DNA from 2 places in the Microcella sp. genome. Region 1 is predicted to be linked to the other one. Evidence: predicted binding sites of a transcription regulator. Region 1 holds the regulator's gene; the other holds the start of a gene.
The links. The regulator HrcA, encoded in region 1, represses chaperone genes, less so after heat shock. The targets are predictions, from matches to a motif close to TTNGCACTCGNNNNNNNCGAGTGCNAA.
Positions count from the first base shown of each region.

Region 2: the regulator HrcA is predicted to act here: its motif matches at 6,241-6,267, upstream of groES (co-chaperone GroES).

Region 1 covers NZ_JAHHDS010000003.1:340,327-347,875, forward strand. Annotated here, with positions in the region: gene dnaJ (molecular chaperone DnaJ) at 1-828, opposite strand, end outside; gene hrcA (heat-inducible transcriptional repressor HrcA) at 829-1,848, opposite strand; gene KL788_RS03355 (DUF4870 domain-containing protein) at 2,066-2,461, shown strand; gene KL788_RS03360 (DUF4870 domain-containing protein) at 2,532-2,903, shown strand; gene hemW (radical SAM family heme chaperone HemW) at 2,907-4,133, opposite strand; gene KL788_RS03370 (flavin-containing monooxygenase) at 4,304-5,422, shown strand; gene KL788_RS03375 (HAD family hydrolase) at 5,419-6,087, shown strand; gene KL788_RS03380 (hypothetical protein) at 6,084-6,464, opposite strand; gene truB (tRNA pseudouridine(55) synthase TruB) at 6,461-7,390, opposite strand; gene KL788_RS03390 (ketopantoate reductase family protein) at 7,455-7,549, shown strand, end outside.
Region 2 covers NZ_JAHHDS010000003.1:1,184,201-1,191,749, reverse strand. Annotated here, with positions in the region: gene alr (alanine racemase) at 1-898, shown strand, start outside; gene tsaE (tRNA (adenosine(37)-N6)-threonylcarbamoyltransferase complex ATPase subunit type 1 TsaE) at 904-1,404, shown strand; gene tsaB (tRNA (adenosine(37)-N6)-threonylcarbamoyltransferase complex dimerization subunit type 1 TsaB) at 1,388-1,996, shown strand; gene rimI (ribosomal protein S18-alanine N-acetyltransferase) at 1,996-2,454, shown strand; gene tsaD (tRNA (adenosine(37)-N6)-threonylcarbamoyltransferase complex transferase subunit TsaD) at 2,451-3,500, shown strand; gene KL788_RS07520 (DUF4190 domain-containing protein) at 3,607-3,915, shown strand; gene KL788_RS07515 (DUF4190 domain-containing protein) at 4,009-4,260, shown strand; gene KL788_RS07510 (DUF4190 domain-containing protein) at 4,341-4,997, shown strand; gene KL788_RS07505 (class I SAM-dependent methyltransferase) at 5,025-6,206, opposite strand; gene groES (co-chaperone GroES) at 6,348-6,644, shown strand; gene rarD (EamA family transporter RarD) at 6,749-7,549, shown strand, end outside.

The DNA.
Region 1 (7,549 bases):
CAGCGTGACGGTCGTGCCGAGAATGGCGTCGGCCATTTGCACCTCGACGGTGGCGAGCAGGTCGTCGCCGCTGCGGCTGAAGGTCTCGTGGGTTGCGACCTTGATCTCGAGGTAGAGGTCGCCGTTCGGGCCGCCCGCAGGGCCGACCTCGCCCTGACCGGGCAGCTGGATGCGCACGCCCGTGTCGACGCCTGCCGGAATATCGACGGGGATCGCTCGTCGCGCACGCACGCGGCCCTGGCCGGCGCAGGTCGGGCACGGGCTGGGGATCACCGTGCCGTAGCCGCGGCACGTGCCGCACGGGCTCGAGGTCATGACGTTGCCGAGCAGGCTGCGCACGGTGCGCTGGATCTGACCCGAGCCGCGGCAGATGTCGCAGGTCTGCGGCGAGGTGCCGGGCGAGCAGCACGAACCCTCGCACGTCGAGCACAGAATCGCCGTGTCGACCTCGATCTGACGGTTGGTGCCGAAGATGATCTCGTCGAGCTCGACCTCGACCCTCAGCAGGGCGTCTTGACCCCGCTCGCGACGGCTACGCGGGCCGCGCTGCTGCTGGCCACCGCCGAAGAAGGTCTCGAAGATGTCGCCGAAGCCCCCGAATCCGGATGCTCCCCCGAAGCCGCCCGAACCCCCCAGGTCGTACTGTTGCCGCTGCTGCGGGTCGCTCAACACGTCGTAGGCGTGCGTCACCTGCTTGAACCGCTCGGCCGCGTCGCTGCTCGGGTTGACGTCGGGATGCAACTCTCGAGCGAGTCGGCGGTAGGCCTTCTTGATCTCGTCGGCACTGGCCTGGCGGTCGAGCCCCAGCACCTCGTAATGGTCTGCCACTTATTCCTCACCGAGCAGGCGCGAGACGTAGCGGGCTACGGCGCGCACTGCTGCCATGTTGTTCGAGTAATCCATGCGGGTCGGCCCGAGCACGCCGAGCTTTGCCGAGCTGTCGCCGCCCATGCGGTACGCGCTCGTCACGACCGCAGTCTCTTTGAGCGCCTCATCGTTCTCGCGGCCGATGCGCGCCGAGACACCCTTCTCGTCGACCTGCATCTCGCTGAACAGCTTCAGCAGCGTCACTTGCTCTTCGAGTGCTTCGAGCACCGGGTACACACTGCCGACGAAATCGCCCTCGGTGCGCACGAGGTTCGCCGCCCCCGCCATGACGAGGCGGTCAGAGCGATGCGCATCCACGTGCCCCAGCAGCGCCTCGCCGATGACCGAGACGGTGGGGCGACGGTCGGGAGCGAATTGCTCGCTGAGGGATGCGGCGACGTCGGTCACGTCGGCCAGAGCGCGGCCGGCCAGCGTCGCGTTGAGCTTGGCCCGCAACTCGCCCACGAACACCTCGTCGGCCTCGATCGGCAGCTCGATGATGCGCTGATCGACCCGGCCGCCGTCGGTGATGAAGACCGTCATGAGGCGCGTCGCGCTCATCGGCACGAGCTCGATGTGCTGCACGCGGGCATTGCCGAGCGTGGGGTACTGCACGAGCGCGACCTGGTTCGTGAGATGCGAGAGCAGCCGCACGGTGCGCGCGAAGACGTCGTCGAGATCGACCGACTGGTCGAGGAACTGCTGAATGGCCTGGCGCTGCGCAGCGCTCAACGGCTTCAGGTCGGCGAACTGGTCGACGAACACCCGGTAGCCCTTGTCGGTCGGCACGCGCCCCGACGAGGTGTGTGGCGCCGCGATGAGCTCTTCTTCTTCGAGCAGGGCCATGTCGTTGCGGATGGTCGCTGCCGAGACGCCGAACTGGTGGCGGTCGACGATCGCCTTCGAGCCGACCGGCTCGCGCGAGGCCACGTAGTCGTGCACGATGGCCCGCAGCACGTGCAGAGCGCGATCAGAGACCATCGTCGACTCCCTCCGTCGCTTGGCACTCAGTCTTCCGGACTGCTAATTCTACCCCGCCACACTGTGACCCGGTCCTTGCCTGGCGGTGTCGCGCGCGCTAGGTTTGCCGCGTGCTCTCGCCGATGAGGGTGGTCTCTGCTCTGAGTCGGCGCGTCATGCACACGTGCTCCACCCCGGGAAACCCAGTCCGCACAAGGATCATCGAAAGGCAGCACCTATGACTGACCAGACCCCTCCCCCCGCCAGCCCGGCTCCGGCTGCTCCTCTGAGCGAGGCCGAAGACCGCCAGTGGGCGTCGTTCGCCCACCTCGGCGGAATCCTGGGCATTCTGCCCGCCCTGATCATCTTCCTGGTGTTCAAGGACCGCGGCGCGTTCACGCGCGGGGAGTCGAAAGAGGCCCTGAACTTCCAGATCACCGTCATCATCGCGTACATCGCGGTCAACGTGCTCAGCTGGATCATCGGCGCCGTCACCTTCGGCCTCGGTGCGCTGCTCGGCCTGCTGACCCCGCTCGTCTGGATCGGCGCGGTGATCTTCTCGATTCTCGGCTTCGTGAAGTCGAAGGACGGCAACGCGTACCGCTACCCGGTCTCGATCCGACTCGTCAAGTAGTCGTTTCACCAGGAGCACATTCGAGGGGCTCGGCCGACACGGCCGGGCCCCTCGGGTGTTTAATGGCCGCATGACCGATCAACCTCCTACCAACCCGTACGCCGCCACTCCGCAGCCCATGAGCCCTGCCGACGAAAAGCTGTGGGCGACGCTCGTGCACGTGGGCGGCATCTTCTTCGGCTTCATCCCGGCCCTCATCGGGTTCCTCGTGCTCGGCAACCGGGGGCCCTTCGTACGCGGGCACACCGCCACCGCGCTCAACTTTCAGCTGACGATGATCATCGCGGCCGCGATCGGCGCGATCACCTCGTGGCTCATCATCGGCATCTTCATCATCATCGCCGTGAGCATCGTCATCATCGTGCTCTCGATCATCGCGGCGATCGCGGCCAATCGCGGCGAGGCCTACCTCTACCCGCTGACGATCCCGTTCATCAAGTAGCCGTCAGTCGGGCAGCAGACGGCGCACGACGCCGTCGGCGAGCAGGCGCCCGCGCAGCGTGAGCACGATCGTGCCGCGCAGCGCGGGCCCCGGCTCGACGAGCTCATCCGCGATGAGGCCGGCGACTGCTCGGCGGCCGAGCGGGGTGAGAGCATCCGTCGACAGGCCCTCGCGCAGGCGCACCTCGAGCAGCACGCGTTCGGTGCGGCGCGACTCGTCGTCGAGGGTCTCGCGGCCCGCGGCTGGGCTCAGCCCGTGCGCGAGTCGGTCGGCATAGGCGGCAGGATGCTTGACGTTCCACCAGCGCACGCCGCCGATGTGGCTGTGCGCGCCGGGGCCGACGCCCCACCAGTCCTGCCCGGTCCAGTAGGCGCGGTTGTGGCGCGAGCGATGGTCGGGGGTGCGTGACCAGTTGCTCACTTCGTACCAGTCGTAGCCCGCGTCTCTCAGCCGCGCGTCGAGCACCTCGTAGAACAGCGCATGCAGGTCGTCGTCGACAGGCGGCACCTGACCGTGCGCAATCTGGCGGGCGAGCTTCGTGCCGGGCTCGACGATGAGCGCGTAGGCACTCACGTGGTCGGGCTCGGCCGCGAGCGCCGCATCGAGGCTGTGCTGCCAGTCGGCCTCGGTCTCACCCGGCGTGCCGTAGATGAGGTCGAGGCTCACGGCGAGCCCGGCGGCCTTTGCGGCCGCGACGACGCGCGGCACGTTTTCGGGGTCGTGCGTGCGCTCGAGCACCGCGAGCACGTGCGGCACGACCGACTGCATGCCGACGCTCACGCGCGTGAAGCCCGCGGCGGCGAGCCGCTCGAGGCCCGCCTCGTCGATCGAGTCGGGGTTCGCCTCGGTCGTGATCTCGGCCCCCTCGGCGATGCCCATGTGCTTGCGCACCGCGTCGAGCATGCGCGCGAGATCGCTCGTCGGCAGCAGCGTCGGAGTCCCGCCTCCGAAGAAGACCGTGCGGGCCGGGCGCGGCGACAGGCCGATCTCGTGCAGCACGCGCGCGGCGAGCTCGACCTCGGCGATCGCCTGGTCGGCGAAGTCGCTCTGCCTGACGCCGCGCACCTCGTCGGCCGTGTAGGTGTTGAAGTCGCAGTAGCCGCAGCGCACGCGGCAGAACGGCACGTGCAGGTACACCCCGAGGTCGCGCTGCTCGGCGCCCGCGAGCACGCTCGGCGGCAGCATCCCGTCGTCGGGCGCCGGGTCGGCGAGGGGTAGGGCGCTGGGCACGCCCCCATCCTCCCAGCCTCGCCCTCCACAATTCAGGAGTCGGGCTCGCCGACGCGGGCTGCGGATGCTCTGCCGGGCGTGTCGCGGCGTGGGAGCATCCCGAACTCCTGAATTGTGGAGATCGCCCCAGGCGGCGTCGAGCTCGGCACCGAAGACTCAGAGTGGAGACGATGAACCAGAAGGCAGAGCTACCCGACCGCATCGAGGTGCTCGTCGTGGGCGGCGGGCAAGCCGGCCTCGGCATGGGGTACCGGCTGCGCGAGGCCGGGGTGCCCTTCGTGATCGTCGATGATCGCGCTCGCACGGGCGACGTGTGGCGTGCTCGTTGGCGCAGCCTCGTGCTGTTCACTCCGCGCCGGTTTGCGGCGCTGCCGGGGCTGCCGCTGCCGTCGTCGACGGGCTATTACCCGACGCGCGAGCAGATGGCCGACTACCTCGAGCACTACGCCGCCGAGTTCGCGCTGCCGGTCGTGCGCGAGACTCGGGTCATCGCCATCACCCGCGCGGGCGACGAATTCGTCGCCGAGACGACGCGCGGCACCGTGCGGGCTCGCGCCGTCGTCATCGCGACGGGTCCGTTCCAGTACCCGCGCATTCCCCGCGTCGGCGCCAAGCTCGAGCTGAGCGTGGCGCAGCTGCACTCCAGCGCGTACACCTGCGCCGACGACCTGCCGCACGGCCGCATCGCCGTCGTCGGCGGCGGCAACTCCGCCGCGCAGCTCGCCGTCGAGCTCGCCGACAGCGACCGCGCACGCGACGTCACGATGATCGCGCCGCAGCAGCCCTGGTTCATTCCCGAGCGAATCCTCGGCCTTACGGTCTACTGGCCCCTGAAACTGCTGGGCATCTTGAGCTCGCCGGCCGACAGCCGCATCAGCGAGTACATTCATTCGCGCGGTGACGGAATCCTGGGCACCGAGGCGAAGCGCGCCGTGCGATCGGGTCGACTGCGTCTGCTCACGAGCCGCGTGGTGGATGCTCACGAGCGCTCGCTCGTGCTCGCCGACGGCACCCGACACGAAGTCGATGCGGTGCTCTGGGCGACGGGCTTTCGCACGCACTACCCGTTCATGCAGGTCGAGGGTGCGCTCACGGAGCACGGCGGGCCGCTGCACGAGGGCGGCGTCTCACCCGTCGACGGCCTCTACTGGCTCGGGCTCCCGTGGCAGCGTCGACTCGATTCGTCGATCATCCATGGCATCGCCGCCGACTCGGCCGACCTTCTCGCGCCGCTCGAGCGGCACCTCGGTCTGTTGCGCAGCGCTGCCTCTGACAGCATGGAACCGTGACCACCACCATCCTCTGGGACGTCGACGGAACCCTGCTGCTCAACAGCTACACGGGCGGCGGCGAGCTCTACCACACGGCGATCGAGCGCACCGTGGGCCGCGAGCTGCACCCGCCGCTGCCGCGCACGCACGGCAAGCCCGACGGGCTCATCCTCAGCGAGATCCTCGCCCACTTCGGCTTCGGCGACGAGTGGCACGAGCGCGCGCGGGCGACGCTCGACGAGCTCTCGATCGAGCGGCACCGCAGCGGCGACGCCCGCGAGACGGCACCGGGCGTGACGGATGCTCTGCGCGCCGTCGCCGCGCGCGGCTGGCACAACGCGCTGCTGACGGGCAACTCGCTCGTGCGCGCTCGCGTGAAGCTCGAGGGCGCCGGGCTCGGGCCCGAGTGGTTCGACTGGGAGCGTTCGTTTTTCGGCTCGACGGCCCGCGACCGCAGCGAGATCACCCGCGCGGCGCGCGAGGCGCTGCCCGGCGAGACCCTCGTGATCATCGGCGACACCCCGCGCGACGACGAGGCCGCGGCCGCCGCGGGCATGCCCTTCATCGGCGTCGCGACGGGCGTCTTTACCGTCGACGACCTGCGTGAGACGGGCGCGGTGCTCGTCGTCGCCGATCTCGCCCAGTCGCTCGATGAGGTGCTCGCAGCGATCGAGCCGCTCTAGCTGACGAGCGCGACCCCTTGCACGAACCAGATCTGGTTCATGCGGAACACCATGACGGCGACGGCGAGGCTCGCGACACCCATGACCACGGTCGCCCAGCGCGAGCGGTCGACGAGCGCCCAGGCGATCGCGGCAACCTGCAGCACGAGGGCGACGACGAGGTAGATCCACCACTCGACGAGGTCGCCCGTCGGCTCGTTGCCGACGAACGGCGCGACGAGGCCGATGACGATCTGCACGATGAGCACGAGCGCCACGGCGGCGGTGGGCAGCACGCTGTAGTCGTCGGGTTTGCGGCCGATGCCGCCGAGCACGAGGGCGGCGACGCCGGCGACGACGCTGACGATGATGGCGATCGTGGTGAACCACTCGATCACGGTGCTGCCTCCTGGGCGCTGTCGTTCGGGAACCCGACCAGCGTACGACCGCGGCCCTCACGCACGCTGATGAGGGCGACGAGGCGGTCGGGATGCGCGCCACCCGCACCCCGCTCGATCGCGGCGACCGGCTCGGCGTCGGGCTGCGCGGGCAGGGCGAGCAGCTTGCCGTGCCCGAGGTCGCGGGCCCGCGCGGCATCGACCTCGAGCACCGGGAACAGCTGCGCGGCGACCTCGGCAGGGCTCGCGAGCAGGCTGGCACCCTGCTCGGCCAGCTCGTCGAGACTCACGGCGTCAGCCACGTCGAACGGCCCGACGCGCGTGCGCCGCAGCGCCGTCAGGTGCCCGCCGATACCGAGTGCCGTGCCGAGGTCGCGCGCGAGGGCGCGGATGTAGGTGCCCGAGCTGCAGTCGATGCGAGCATCCACCTCGATCGCGGTCGCGGTGCGTCGCACGGCCAGCGCCTCGAACGCGCTGATCGTGACGCGGCGCGACGCGAGCTCGACCTCTTCGCCCGCGCGCACGCGGTCGTAGGCGCGCTTGCCGTCGACCTTGATCGCGCTCACTGAACTGGGTCGCTGGTCGATCTCACCCGTGAGGGCGCGGATGCCCGCCACGAGCGCGTCGTCGGTCACTGCCGCGATCGCCGCGGGCTCGGCCGTGCTGACAACCTCACCTTCAGCGTCGTCGCTCGTCGTCGCGGCGCCCAGCCGCATGGTCGTCTCATACGTCTTGTCGAGGCCGACCAGGTAGGTGAGCAGGCGCGTGGCCGGGCCGACTCCGAGTGTGAGCAGGCCCGTCGCCATCGGGTCGAGGGTGCCGGCGTGGCCGACCTTGCGGGTGTTGAGCGCGCGGCGCGCACGCGCGACGACGTCGTGGCTCGTGAGACCCTGCGGCTTGTCGACGAGCAGCAGTCCGGTGGTCATGGCCTCCACGCTAGCGGGCGCGGGCGACGGCGGTCGTACGGCTGCCGCGCCTAGGCTGGCGAGCATGCGCATGGCGGTCATCGGAGCGGGCGCGGTCGGCGGCCTCGTGGCCGCACTGGCCGCGCGCGCGGGGCACGAGGTGCTCGTGACCGCGCGCGG
Region 2 (7,549 bases), 840 kb from region 1:
AGCATTCGAGTTGCGCGCGGCCGGCATCGACGCTCCCGTGCTCGCGTGGCTGCACGGGCCGGTGATCGATGCGGCTGCTGCTGCCGAGGCCGGCATCGCGATCGGGCTGAGCTCGCTCGCGCAGCTCGAGCAGGTCGCCCGCGCAGGGCACCGTACGGCGGTGCACCTCAAGGTCGACACGGGTCTGAGCCGCAACGGCGTGGCCGAGGCCGACTGGGGCCCGGTCGTCGAGCGGCTCGCGGCGGCGGTCGCCGACGGCAGTGTGCGCCTCGAGGGCGTCTTCAGCCATCTCTCGAACACGTCGGCCGACGACGATCGGGCGCAGATCACCGCCTTCGAGCGATTTCTGGATGCTGTGCGCAGCGTCGGGCTCGACCCGGGCATCCGTCATCTCGCCGCGTCGGCGGGTGCTCTCGACCACCCGGCCGCGCGCTATGACATGGTGCGTTTCGGCATCGCCCTGTACGGCATCGCTCCCGAGCCGCACCTGCGCGGTGTGGTGCCGCTGCGGCCCGCCATGCGGCTGAGTTCTGAGGTCGTCGGGGTCAAGCGTGTGCCGGCCGGCAGCGGGGTCTCGTACGGCTACCGGCATCGCACGAGCGCGGCGACGACGCTCGCGCTCGTGCCGCTGGGCTACGCCGACGGCGTGCCGCGGGCGGCCGTCGACGCGCCCGTGCGCATCGGTGATGCCCTGCTACGCGTCGTGGGTCGCATCGCCATGGACCAGCTCGTCGTCGACGCCGGCGATGCCCCCGTCGCGGTCGGCGACCGCGCGGTGCTGTGGGGCGACCCCGCGCAGGGCGACCCTCACGTCGATGAGTGGGCCGATGCGGCCGGCACCATCGCCTATGAGCTCGTGACGCGTCTCGGCCGACGTGTGCACCGCACTCTCGGTTGATGCCCATGACCATCACTCTCACAATCACCGACCCCGAGTCGATGGCCCGCCTCGGCGCGGCGATCGCTGCCGGCCTCACGGCGGGCGACGTCGTGCTGCTCACGGGCGAGCTCGGCGCCGGCAAGACGACCTTGACCCGCGGTCTCGGTGACGCGCTCGGAGTGCGAGGCACGGTCACGAGCCCGACCTTCGTGCTCGCCCGCACCCATCCGCGCGCCGAGGGTGCACCACTCGTGCACGTCGACGCCTACCGGCTCAGCGGAGCCGAAGAGCTCGACGATCTCGATCTCGACTTCGAGAAGTCGATCGTGGTCGTCGAGTGGGGTGCCGGGCTCATCGAGCACCTCGTCGACGAGTGGCTCGCCGTGACGATCGCGCGACCGACGGGCGCGACCGCGCACGCGGTCGGGGAAGCGACCGAGCCCATCGAGCCCCGCACGGTCACGATCGAGGGCGTCGGCCCGCGCTGGAGCGACCTAGGCTGGCTGCATGCTGCTGGCGATTGACACTTCGGCGGGCACCGCCGTCGCGCTCGTCGCCGACGATGGCCGCGTGCTCGCCGAGCGCTCGACCGCCGACACCCGCCGGCATGCCGAGGTCATCGGCCCCTTTCTCGCCGAGGTGCTCGCGGCCGAGGGCTCGACGCCGCTGACGGGAGTCGTCACGGGCATCGGCCCAGGGCCCTATACGGGGCTGCGCGTCGGCATCGCGGCCGCGCGGGCGGTCGCGTTCGCGCGCGGAATCCCGCTGCATGCCGTGCCCAGCCACGATGCTGTCGCGCTCTCGCTCGTCGAGGGCGGAGTGGCGGCGGGCCGCTTCAGCATCGTGACGGATGCGCGTCGTCGCGAAGTGGCCGTGACCATATACAGCGCGGCGCTTCCGCTGCCGCGCGAGATCGAGCCCGCGCACCTGGTGCCGCGCATCGACTGGGTGCCCGAGGAGGGCGTTGCGGCCTACGAGGTGACCGAGATTCCCGCCGCTCCGCTCGCCCACGCAGCTCTCGCGCGCATGGCTGCCGGTGTCGCGCCGCTCTCGCCGCGGCCGCTCTACCTGCGCCAGCCCGACGTCACGCTCTCGACGCCCAAGCGGGTGAGCTGATGAACGACGTCGTCATCCGCGATGCCGACCTCGGCGACCTCAACGCCATCATGCGACTCGAGACAGAGACCTTCGCGACCGACGCCTGGAGCCGCGACGTCATGGCCGCCGAGCTCGCCTCGCCGAGCACGCAGTACCTGGTCGCCGAGTCGGGCGGCGTGCTCGTGGGCTATGCCGGTCTGAGCGCACCGGCGGGGTCTGAGCAGGCCGACATTCAGACCATCGCGGTCGACCCGACCCACCGACGGCTCGGCATTGGCCGTGTGCTGCTGCGGCAACTGCTGGCACTGGCGCAGTCGCGCGGGGTTGTCGACGTGCTACTCGAAGTGCGGGCCGACAACCCGGGCGCCCAGCGGCTCTACGAGCTCAACGGCTTCACCGCGATCGCCGTGCGCCCCCGGTATTACCAGCCCGACGACGTCGACGCCATCGTTATGCGGTTCGAGGTGGGGTCATGAGTGTTGTCGTGCTCGGCATCGAGACGAGCTGCGACGAGACGGGCATCGGCATCGTGCGGGGCACGACGCTGCTCGCCAATGTCATCTCATCGTCGATGGACGAGCACGCGCGGTTCGGCGGCGTCGTGCCCGAGGTCGCCGCGCGCGCCCATCTCGAGGCGATCGAGCCCGCGCTGCGCCAGGCGCTCGCCGAGGCTGAGGTGACGCTCGCCGAGATCGATGCCATCGCCGTCACGAGCGGCCCCGGCCTCTCGGGCGCCCTCATGGTCGGGGTGGGCGCGGCGAAAGCGCTCGCGGTGGCTCTCGACAAGCCCTTCTACGCGGTGAATCACCTCGTCGGTCACGTCGGCGCCGATGTGCTGCGTGCTGAAGGCGAAGGCGAGATCGAGCTGCCCACGATCGCGCTCTTGGTGTCGGGCGGCCACACGTCGCTGCTGCTCGTGCGCGACCTCACGAGCGATGTCGAGCTGCTCGGCGAGACGATCGACGACGCCGCGGGCGAAGCCTTCGACAAGGTCGCGCGGCTGCTCGGTCTGCCGTACCCCGGCGGGCCGCACATCGACCGGGTGGCATCCGAGGGCGACCCTGCCGCCGTGCGGTTTCCCCGCGGGCTCACTCTGCCGAAAGATCTTGAGCGGCACCGCTATGACTTCTCGTTCTCGGGCCTCAAGACCGCCGTCGCCCGGCACGTGGAGAAACTGCGGGATGCGGGCGAGCCGGTGCCGGTGGCCGACATCGCCGCCTCGTTTCGCGAAGCGGTCGCCGATGTGCTCACTGCGAAAGCCGTTGCAGCCTGCCGCGACCTCGACGTGCCCCGACTGCTGCTTGGAGGGGGAGTCGCGGCGAATGCGCGGGTGCGAGCCCTCGCCGCCGAGCGATGCGCCGCCGAGGGCGTAGCGTTGCGCATCCCGCCCCTGTCGCTCTGCACCGACAACGGCGCCATGATCGCCGCACTCGCTGCGCAGCTCATCGCTTCGGGCCACCCGCCGTCGCCGCTCGACGTGAGCGCCGACTCGACCCTGCCGGTCACGATCATTCAGGCGTGAGCGCTCTGAACTCCCCGTGGTGAGTCGTTGACACCCTGGGGTGACGCTGAAACGATAGGGGCCGTGCCCGCTCGGGCGCAGCCCTCAGCCGTACTGGAGAGAATTCATGTCTGACGTCACCCCGCCGCCCCCCGCACCGGAGCCCACGCCCTACGCCTCGGCCCCCGCCGGCCCCAAGACGAACACCATGGCGATCATCTCGCTCGTGCTCGCGTTCTTCATCTCCCTCGGCGCGGTCATCACCGGCCACATCGCCCTGGGCCAGATCAAGCGCACGGGCGAGGGTGGGCGCGGCCTTGCGATCGCCGGCTTGATCCTCGGCTACCTCGGCCTGCTCGTCGGCCTGCTCGTCATCATCTTCTGGGCGAGCATCTTCGGCATCGCTGCATCGACGGGCAACCTGACCGTCAACTAGACGATCGGTCTCTCGGGCCCGCACTCACGGTGAAACCGGAGTGCGGGCCCGTATCCTTTCAGCGACCCACCGATCGTCCTCGACCCGAACGGCATGCCCACGATGACCGACGACACCGCAGCTCGCCCCACCAACCGCCTGGCACCGGTCGCGCTCATCCTCGCCATCCTCGTTCCGATCGCGGGGGCAGTGCTCGGCCACCTCACGTTGCGGCAGATCGCGCAGACCGGCGAGCCCGGTCGCGGCATGGCGCTCGCGGCGACGATCATCGGCTGGGTCGGCACGGTCGCCTGGTTCGTGTTTTGGGGCGTGTTCCTCTCAACCCTCCGGGGGCTCACGGCCTGAGCCAAGGGCCGGTCGATACGCTGGGGGCAGCATCGGGGTGCATCGACGCCCCGCCGCCCGCGTGAGATAAAGGAGTTCTTGTGGCCCGATCGACTGTTCCTCCGCCCCCGCCGGCTCCTGACGGCGAGGCTGGCGCCCCGGTTCCCGGAACCGCGGCCGCGAAGCCCGCCGCAGCGGCGAAGTCGGCGGCCGCGAAGGCCCCTGCCGCCAAGAAGGCCCCCGCTGCCCAGAAGGCTCCCGCTGCCCAGAAGCCGGCAACGTCACCGAAGGCCCCGACGACGACTGCCGCCGCGAAGGCCGATTCGCCTGCTGGTGCTCCCGCGGTCGCCCCGCCGCCCGCCGCCGGCATGGCAGCGGTCGAGCCCGCCCGACCGAACCCCTATGCGGCACCGCCGGTCGCCCCGCCGCCCGGCGTCGTGCCCAGCCCCTACGCGGGCGCTCCCGCTGCTCAGCCGTCGACGCTGAGCGTGCTGTCGCTCGTCTTCGGCGTCATCGGGCTCGTGCTCTCGCTCTTCCTCGTCGGGCTTCTGCCGGCGATCGCGGGAGTGATTCTTGGGCACATCGCGCTCAAGCGCGAGCCGCACGCGCGCGGCATGGCCGTCGGCGGTCTTGTCACCGGCTACGTCGGCGTCGCCATCTCGGTGCTCTGGGCGCTCATCATTCTCGTGCCGCTGCTGCTGGTGTGGATCGCGGTCGGTGCGGTCGGGGTCACCGGCGGTCTCACCGGGGGCTTCTAGCGGCCACGAGCGCGATCGACCGCGCGATCAGTCGCAGCGTTCGGCGAGCAGCGCCGTGCGGGTGCCCGCGATGCGGGTGAGCACCAGCACGGCAGAGGCATCACCGCGCAGCTTGAGGCGCGGGCGCAACTTCGCCGGGTCGATGTCGATGCCCCGCTTCTTGATCTCGAGCGTGCCGATGCCACGGGCGGCGAGTTCACGCGCGAGCAGCTTCTCGTCGAGCGGAAAGCGTTCGAGCACGCGGAACGCTCGGGCGAACGGCGTCGGCTCGAGCCGGTCGGCGGTGATGTAGGCGATGGTCTCGTCGAGCATCCGCCCCCCGAGGCTGCGCGCGAGATCACCGATCAACCGGGCGCGGATGACGGCCCTGTCGGGCTCGTAGAGGTAGTCGCCAAGCTCGCCGACCTCGACGTCGGCAGAATCGGCCTCGGCCCGTAGTTCGGCGGGCGGCTGGTCGCCGCGCAGCACGAGCGCGGCCCGCGCCACCCCGGGTCGGGCCAAGACACCCGACCAGAGCACGAGCTCGACGACGTCGCCGTCGACCGAGATCCACAGCGCTTCGAGCCCGGCGGGCAACAGGTCGCGATGCATGCCAGGAGCGAGCTTGATGCCCGCCGGTCGCTGGGCGGCGAGGGCGAGCGCCTGATCGAGGCTCGGTGACCAGTCGTCGGGCGAGGTGAGCCGTGAGACCCCGTCGCGCCGTGCAGGGTCGAGCCAGATGCCGTCGATGCCGTCGAGTGACTGTTCGAGAGCGTCGCCGTGCACGACGCGCGCCGAGTCCCACGGCGCAAGGTTGTAGGCGGCGATCGCGGCCGTGACCTCGTCGCGCTCGACGGCCGTGACCCGCAGGTCGATCGCCGCCATCGCCATGGCGTCGCCGCCGATGCCGCAGCCGAGGTCGGCGATGTGCTCGAGACCGGCTGCCGAGAAGCGACCAGCGTGAAGGGCTGCGACCGTGAGCCGCGACGCTTGCTCGAGGCCGTCGGGCGTGAAGAGCATCCGCTCGGCGAACGGGCCGAACTTGGCGACCGCGCGGCGACGCAGCCGGTACTGCGTCAGCACGGCGGCGACCCTGGCGGCCGGATGCCCGGCGCGACGCAGGCGCGAGACGAGTGCCACGGCGCCGCTCAGGTCGTCGCTCGGCTCGAGGCTGTCGAGCAGCTGCAGCGCCTCGGGCGTGAGCAGTTCGCGCAGTTCGCTCGCATCCATCCCCCGATGATGCCACCTGCCGTGCTGACCGTCGTTGGCACTCGGATTGCGTGAGTGCTAACCGCTTGGGTACAGTAGACCTGGCACTCGCACGTCGAGTGTGCCAACCCCCTCATCGTCGTAAGAAAGAAGAGGTCAACCGTGTCGGTCAGCATCAAGCCGCTCGAAGATCGCATCGTCATCAAGCAGGTCGAGGCAGAGCAGACCACTGCGTCGGGTCTCGTCATCCCCGACACCGCCAAAGAGAAGCCGCAGGAGGGCGAGGTCGTCGCCGTGGGCCCCGGCCGCATCGACGACAACGGCAACCGCGTGCCGATCGATGTCGCCGTCGGCGACCGCGTGCTGTACTCGAAGTACGGCGGCACCGAGGTCAAGTACGGCGGCGACGAGTTTCTCGTGCTGTCGGCGCGCGACGTTCTCGCGGTCGTCGTCCGCTAGTCGACCCGCAGCTCGTCGAACCCCCGGCTCGCCTCTGGCGAGACCGGGGGTTCGTGCGTTGCTGACGGTGAAGAGCGCCCTCCGCGCGCGGCTACAGTGAGCCTGTGCCAGAGAACCGTCTATCGTCGTCGGGGCTCGCGCTCGCCGTCTCGGCCTACGGCCTCTGGGGCTTCCTGCCGATCTATTTTCTGCTGCTGAGCCCCAGCGGCGCGCTCGAGATCGTGGCCTGGCGCGTGGTGCTCTCGCTTGTCTTCTGCCTCGTGCTGCTACTGCTCACGCGCGCGTTTCCGGCCTTCGCCGCGCTGCTGCGTGACCGGCGCATCATGCTGCTGAGCCTCGTGGCCGGCATCCTCATCGCCATCAACTGGCTCGTCTACGTCTATGCATCGACCAACGGCTTCGTCGTCGAGGCTGCTCTCGGCTACTTCATCAATCCGATCGTCTCGATAGCGCTCGGCGTGCTCTTCTTGCGCGAGCGGCTGCGCATCGGCCAGTGGGTGGCCGTGGGCATCAGTGTCGTGGCCGTGCTGGTGCTCGCGATTGGCTACGGCCAGCCGCCCTACATCTCGCTCGCCCTCGCGTTCTCGTTCGGGCTCTACGGCTTTCTCAAGAACCGCATGGGCGGCCGGGTGTCGGCAGTCGGCGGTCTCACTCTCGAGACCGCGTGGCTCGTGCCCGCCGCGATCGGCGCGCTGGTCTGGGTGCAGCTCGCCGGGGGAGGCATCACCGCGGGGCAGGAGGGGCTCGCGCACGGCGTGCTGCTGAGTCTTGCCGGGGTGGTCACGGCCGTGCCGCTGCTGCTCTTCGCCGCCGCCGCTCGACGGCTGCCGCTCAGCGTCATGGGGTTCATTCAGTACTTCGCTCCGCTGCTGCAGTTCGTCTTCGGCGTCGCCGTGCTGCAAGAG